Regions from separate parts of the Actinokineospora lacus genome, predicted to be linked through region 2. Evidence: riboswitches for the same ligand, from Rfam matches in the RefSeq annotation. Region 2 holds a riboswitch; the other holds the start of a gene.
The links. A riboswitch is a leader RNA that binds a small molecule or an ion and turns the genes downstream of it on or off. The one in region 2 is predicted to bind glycine.
Positions count from the first base shown of each region.

Region 1: linked by a shared signal. The riboswitch ahead of gcvT (glycine cleavage system aminomethyltransferase GcvT) and the one ahead of gcvP (aminomethyl-transferring glycine dehydrogenase) in region 2 are both predicted to bind glycine.

Region 1 is NZ_JBQERA010000016.1:8,054-11,452, reverse strand. Features, by position in the region: gene cbiQ (cobalt ECF transporter T component CbiQ) at 1-86, shown strand, start outside; gene ACTG9Q_RS29845 (energy-coupling factor ABC transporter ATP-binding protein) at 83-808, shown strand; glycine riboswitch at 1,002-1,092, shown strand; gene gcvT (glycine cleavage system aminomethyltransferase GcvT) at 1,353-2,441, shown strand; gene gcvH (glycine cleavage system protein GcvH) at 2,461-2,841, shown strand; gene ACTG9Q_RS29830 (serine hydroxymethyltransferase) at 2,843-3,399, shown strand, end outside.
Region 2 is NZ_JBQERA010000009.1:17,262-20,660, forward strand. Features, by position in the region: gene gcvP (aminomethyl-transferring glycine dehydrogenase) at 1-1,919, opposite strand, end outside; glycine riboswitch at 1,990-2,109, opposite strand; glycine riboswitch at 2,110-2,213, opposite strand; gene ACTG9Q_RS22240 (MerR family transcriptional regulator) at 2,285-2,851, opposite strand; gene ACTG9Q_RS22245 (bifunctional nuclease family protein) at 3,154-3,399, opposite strand, start outside.

The DNA of each region.
Region 1 (3,399 bases), on a different contig from region 2:
CGGGCGCGCCCGCCCGTCCCCGCGCCTGGCTGGCGGGCGTGGCCCCGGCGCTGGCCTGCGCCGCGGTCCTGGCGGCCGCGCTGTGACCCCGGCCCTGCTGGTCGACGGGCTCGCCTTCGCCTACCCCGACGGCCACCAGGCCCTCTACGGCGTGGACCTGCGCGTGGAGCAGGGCGAGCGGGTCGCCCTGCTCGGGCCCAACGGCGCGGGCAAGACCACCCTCGTGCTGCACCTCAACGGCGTGCACACCGCGGGCGCGGGCCGGGTGGAGGTCGGCGGGCTGGCCGTGGTCAAGGCCAACCTCAAGGAGATCCGCCGCCGCGTCGGCATCGTCTTCCAGGACCCCGACGACCAGCTGTTCATGCCCACCGTGCGCGAGGACGTCGCCTTCGGCCCGGCCAACTTCGGCCTCCCCGACGTCGGGGCGAGGGTCGAGCGGGCGCTGGCGGCCGTCGGCATGGGCGAGCACGCCGACCGCTCCCCGGCGCACCTCTCCGGCGGCCAGCGCCGCAGGGTCGCGCTGGCCACCGTGCTGGCCTGTGACCCGGAGATCCTGGTGCTCGACGAGCCCAGCGCCAACCTGGAGCCGGTGGCCCGCCGCGAGCTGGCCGACGTGCTCATCGGCCTGGAGCGCACGCTGCTCATGGTCACCCACGACCTGCCCTACGCCCTGCAGCTGTGCCCGCGCTCCGTGCTGATCGACAACGGCGTCGTCGTCGCCGACGGCCCCACCCGGGACCTGCTCGCCGACACCGCCCTGCTGGCCGCCCACCGCCTGGAACTTCCGTTCGGGTTCCGCCTGGACTAGTGTCCCGGCCTAGAACCTTCGCCGTGTATCGGCGTGTGCACGGCGTGGCTGGCAAGGCGGCGGAACGTCCTCGTATTGGGCATACTTGGGCGTTCCGGCAACGCAGCCAGGCGCGTCGTGGGCATGTCGAGACATGGTGAAGGTTCTAGGCCGGGACACTATCGTCCGGGCCACAACCGCATAGTGGGCCGCACGAGCCAGAACGGGAGAGCCTCCGCCACGCGCGGGGCACCGAAGGAGCAAACTCCCCGGAAACTCTCAGGTAAACCTACCGTTCACCGGCCAGGCCACTCTGGAAAGCGGGCGCGACGTCAGCGCCTCACCCACGGTGCAAGCCGCCTTCTCGGCGGTGAAGCTCTCAGGTGCCATGACAGAGGGGGAGTTCCGAGACCCGCGGGTCGGCTTCCGGCCGCCCCGTCGTAGCCGTAGGAGCTCTGGTGCCCCCGTCTTGCCGTCCTTCCCCGTTCCCCTGCGGCCCGCCGCGCCCCGTGGCACGCTGCCGCCGGATCAGCCGTCCCCGCGCGCCCAAGGAGTCCGCCCACCCATGAGCAACCCGTCTCCGCTGCACGAGGTCCACCAGTCCCTCGGCGCGTCGTTCACCGACTTCGCGGGCTGGTCGATGCCGCTGCGGTACAGCAGCGAACTGGCCGAGCACAAGGCGGTGCGCACCGCGTCCGGACTGTTCGACCTGAGCCACATGGGCGAGATCGCCGTCACCGGCCCGCAGGCCGCCGACGCCCTGGACCACGCGCTCCTCGGCACGCTGTCCGCGGTCAAGCCGGGCCGCGCGCGCTACACGATGATCTGCGCCGAGGACGGTGGCGTGCTCGACGACCTGGTCGTCTACCGCCTCGACACCGAGGAGTACCTGGTCGTCGCCAACGCCTCCAACGTCGGCACGGTCCTGGCCGCGCTGACCGAGCGGGCCGCGGGGTTCGACGCGACGGTGACCGACCGCTCCACCGAGTACGCGCTGATCGCCGTGCAGGGCCCCACCTCGCCCGCGATCGTGACCGCGGTCACCGGCTCGGACCTCGACACCCTGAAGTACTACGCGGGCAGGCCCGCCACGGCCGCGGGCCACGACATCTTGCTGGCCCGCACCGGCTACACCGGCGAGGACGGCTTCGAGCTGTACTCCGCCGCCGAGCACGCCCCCGCCGTCTGGGCGGCGCTCACCGAGGCGGGCGCGGAGCACGGCCTGCTGCCCGCGGGCCTCGCCTGCCGCGACACCCTGCGCCTGGAGGCCGGGATGCCGTTGTACGGCAACGAGTTGACCGCCGAGCTGACCCCGTTCGACGCCGGGCTGGGGCGGGTCGTGAAGTTCGACAAGCCCGAGTTCGTCGGCCGGGACGCGCTCCAGCGTCGCAAGGAGACCGACCGCGCGCTCGTCGGCCTGCGCGGCGAGGGGCGCCGCGCCCCCCGACACGGGTACTCCGTGCTCGACGCCGACGGGACCCCGGTCGGTACTGTCACCAGCGGCGCGCTCTCGCCGACCCTCGGGCACCCGATCGCGATGGCCTACGTCCCCGCCGCGCTCAGCGCGCCGGGGACGGCGTTGACCGTCGACATCCGGGGCGCGAAGGCCCCCGTCGAGGTCGTGGCACTGCCCTTCTACCAGCGTCCCGCCTGACCAGGAGACCGACACCGACATGAGCACCCCCCAGCACCTGTCCTACACCGAGGACCACGAGTGGGTCGACCTGTCCGACCCGGCGGCGGCCACGGTGGGCATCACCGGGTACGCGGCCAAAGCCCTCGGCGACGTGGTCTTCGTGCAGCTGCCCGAGGTCGGGGCGAGCGTCAGCGCGGGCGACGCCTGCGGCGAGATCGAGTCCACCAAGTCGGTCAGCGAGCTGTTCGCGCCCGCCGACGGCGAGGTCGTGGAGATCAACGAGGCCGTGGTCGACACCCCCGAGCTGGTCAACACCTCCCCCTTCGGCGACGGGTGGCTCTTCCGCATCCGGGTCGACGGCGAGCCCACCCTGCTCGACGCGGCCGCCTACGCCGAGCTGACCAAGGAAGAGGAGTGAGATGACGTCCTTCTCCCAAGACCTCGCCACCGTCGACCCGGAGATCGCCGCCGCCGTCGCCGCCGAGCTGCGCCGCCAGCAGTCCACCCTGGAGATGATCGCCTCGGAGAACTTCGCCCCGCTGGGCGTGCTCGAGGCGCAGGGCTCGGTGCTGACGAACAAGTACGCCGAGGGCTACCCCGGCCGCCGCTACTACGGCGGCTGCGAGCACGTCGACGTCGTCGAGCAGCTGGCCATCGACCGGGTGAAGGCGCTCTTCGGCGCCGAGCACGCCAACGTGCAGCCGCACTCCGGGGCCCAGGCCAACGCCGCGGCCATGGTGGCCGTCATCAAGCCCGGCGACACGATCCTCGGGCTGGACCTGGCCCACGGCGGGCACCTGACGCACGGCATGAAGATCAATTTCTCGGGCAAGCTCTACAACGTCGCCGCCTACCACGTCGACAAGCAGACCGGCCGCGTCGACATGGACGAGGTCGCCGCGCTGGCCGCCGAGCACCAGCCGAAGCTGGTCATCGCGGGCTGGTCGGCGTACCCGCGCCAGCTGGACTTCGCCCG
Region 2 (3,399 bases):
TGGGCCTCGACGGTGGCGCGCAGGTGCTCCATGTCGATGTTGCCCGAGCTGTCGCACTTGACCACGACCACGCGCATCCCGGCCATGACCGCGCTGGCGGCGTTGGTGCCGTGCGCGCTCGACGGGATCAGGCACACGTCGCGCTCGCCGTGGCCCTGCGAGCGGTGGTACGCCCGGATCGCCAGCAGGCCCGCGAACTCGCCCTGGCTGCCCGCGTTGGGCTGCAGGCTGACCGCGTCGTAGCCGGTGACCGCGGCCAGCCAGCCCGTCAGGTCATCGATGACCCGCAGCATCCCGGGCGCGTCCTCGACGGGCGCGAACGGGTGCAGCTCGGCGAAGCCGGGCCAGGTGATCGGCTCCATCTCCGCGGTGGCGTTGAGCTTCATCGTGCACGAGCCCAGCGGGATCATGCTGCGGTCGAGCGCGACGTCCTTGTCCGACAGCGCGCGCAGGTACCGCAGCAGCGCGGTCTCGGAGTGGTGGGTGGAGAACACCGGGTGGGTCAGGTAGTCGCTGGTCCGCAGCAGGGCGCCGGGCAGCGCGTCGGCCACCGTCTCGTCGAGGGCGTCGGGGTCGCCGGAGACCCCGAAGGCCGCCCACACCGCGCGCAGGTGGGCGCGGGTGGTGGTCTCGCCGGTGGCGATGCCGACGTGGTCGGCGTCGACCAGGCGCAGGTTGACCTCCCGCTCCCGGGCCGCGGCGACGATGTCGGCGGCGCGGCCGGGGACGCGGGCCAGCACGGTGTCGAAGAAGCCGTCGTGGACGACCTCGACGCCACCGGCGCGCAGCCCGCCCGCCAGGACGGCGGCCATGCGGTGCACCCGGGTCGCGATGCCGCGCAGGCCCAGGGGGCCGTGGTAGACGGCGTACATCGAGGCGACCACGGCCAGCAGGACCTGCGCGGTGCAGATGTTGGAGGTGGCCTTCTCCCGGCGGATGTGCTGCTCACGGGTCTGCAGCGCCAGCCGGTAGGCCAGGTTGCCGTCGGCGTCGGTGCTCACGCCGACCAAGCGGCCGGGCAGCTGCCGCTCCAGCCCGGCGGCGACGGCCATGTACCCGGCGTGCGGGCCGCCGAAGCCCATCGGCACGCCGAAGCGCTGGGTGGTGCCGACGACGACGTCCGCGCCGATCTCGCCGGGCGCGCGCAGCAGCGTCAGCGCCAGCAGGTCGGCGGCCACGGCGGCCTTCGCGCCGCGCGAGTGCGCCTCGGCGATCAGCTCGGCGTGGTCGCGCACCACCCCGGAGGCCCCGGGGTAGGACAGCAGCACGCCGAAGAACTCACCGTCGGGCAGGCCGTCGGCCAGGTCGGCGACGACGACCTCGATGCCCAGCGGCTCGGCGCGGGTCCGCACGACCGCGATGGTCTGGGGGAAGGTGTCGGCGTCCACGACGAACCGGTTCGACTTGGACCGCCCGCCCCGGCGCAGCAGCGTCATCGCCTCGGCGGCGGCGGTGGACTCGTCCAGCATGGACGCGTTCGCGGTGGGCAGGCCGACCAGCTCGGCGACCATCGTCTGGAAGTTGAGCAGCGCCTCGAGCCTGCCCTGGCTGATCTCGGGCTGGTACGGGGTGTAGGCGGTGTACCAGGCCGGGCTCTCCAGCACGTTGCGGCGGATGACCGGCGGGGTGACCGTGCCGTAGTACCCCAGACCGATCATCGGCGCGAGAGTGCGGTTCGACGCGGCCAGCGCGCGCAGCTCGGCCAGCGCCTCGGCCTCGGTGGCGGGCTCGGGCAGGTCCAGCCGCAGGCCGTCCTCCCGGATGGCGGCGGGCACGGTGTGCTCGGCCAGCTCCTCCAAGGAGCCGACGCCGACGGTGTCGAGGATGCGGGCCAGCTCGGCGGGCCGCGGGCCGATGTGGCGCTCGGCGAACGGGGTGCCGTGCTCCAGCGCGGCGAGGGGGACGCGGTCGCTCGTCATCGGCAAGCTCCTCAGGCAGTCGGGGTTCGGGCAGTCGGGTTCGGGCCCACGGACGTCAGTCGCCCGGTGGCCCTCCCCCTCTGTCCGTGCCCGGTACCCGGGCGCCTGAGAGCTTCACCCGCTGCAGCGGGCTTGCACCTTCGGCGGGGCCCTGCCGGAGGTGACCGGCGGGCTCGCTTTCCAGAGGTGTCTCCCCCATGCGGTCCTGGGTGCCTGAGAGGTTCCGGGGAGGATTTGCTCCTTCGGCGCCGAACCGGCCTGGTGGGGCCGGTCGGACTCTCCCGCGCGGGATCGGCGACGTCGCTGAGTCTAGCCCCAGCCGGGTGACCTGCCCGCTCACCGGTTGCGGTGGCGGGCGTCACAGCTCATCCTGCCGTTCGGGCCTTGCGGCGCTGGGCGAGTTCGTCGTCGGAGATGACCGCGCCGTCGGCCCGCTCGGAGGGGAACTCATGAATGGTGCCGGTGATCTCCCGGATGGCGCCGCTGACCGCGATGCCGAACACGCCCTGGCCGCCGCGCAGCAGGTCGACGACCTCCTCGGGCGAGGTGCACTCGTAGACCGTGGTCCCGTCGCTGAACAGGGTGATCCTCGCCAGGTCGCGCACCCCCCTGCGGCGCAGGTGCTCCACCGCGACGCGGATGTTCTGCAGCGACACACCGGTGTCCAGCAGCCGCTTGACGACCTTGAGGACCAGCACGTCCTTGAACGAGTACAGCCGCTGCGACCCCGATCCGTGGGCGCTGCGGATGGTGGGCACCACCAGGTCGGTGCGCGCCCAGTAGTCGAGCTGGCGGTAGGTGATGCCCGCGATCTGGCAGGCCGCTGACCCGCGGTAGCCCACCAACTCGTCCGGCAGCGACGCGTCCGGGAACAACTCGCCCTGCTCGGCGCCGTCCGGCTGACCCGCCGTGGTGGACCCGTGTTCCAACACGCCTGCCTCCCCTCGACCGGTCTGGCGACCGGCGAACGAGACCGCCCGTTCCGCTGGTGGGAACGCCTCGGCCGCGCCGTTTCGCGGAGGTGGGCTCGCACGCCCGGCGCGAATCGGCTCGTCCCCGACGGTAAGACGACCCCGCCCAGGGGTCAACGCGACGCGCGGACAACCGGCGAACCGCACGGTGAGAGAAGCAGGATGCCGCATTGTGGATGGATGTGCCATCGCACCGCGACCGACGCCCCCACACCGGACCGGGCGAGGTCTCCCCCGGTCAACGCGGTGCGCGTGCAACCGGTCTAGGTGTCAGCGCCCCGGAAGTCCTCCGGGGAGATCGAGTCGAGGAACTCGCGGAACTTCTCCACCTCGTCCTCCTGCTCGTCCGGGATGACCAGGCCCGCTTCCTGCAGCACCGCGTCCTCCGCGTGGATGGGCACGCCCACCCGCAGCGCGAGCGCCACGGAGTCACTCGGCCTGGCCGAGACCCGGATGTCGCCGTCGAAGACCAGCTCGGCGTAGAAGGTGCCTTCTCGCAGGTCGGTGAT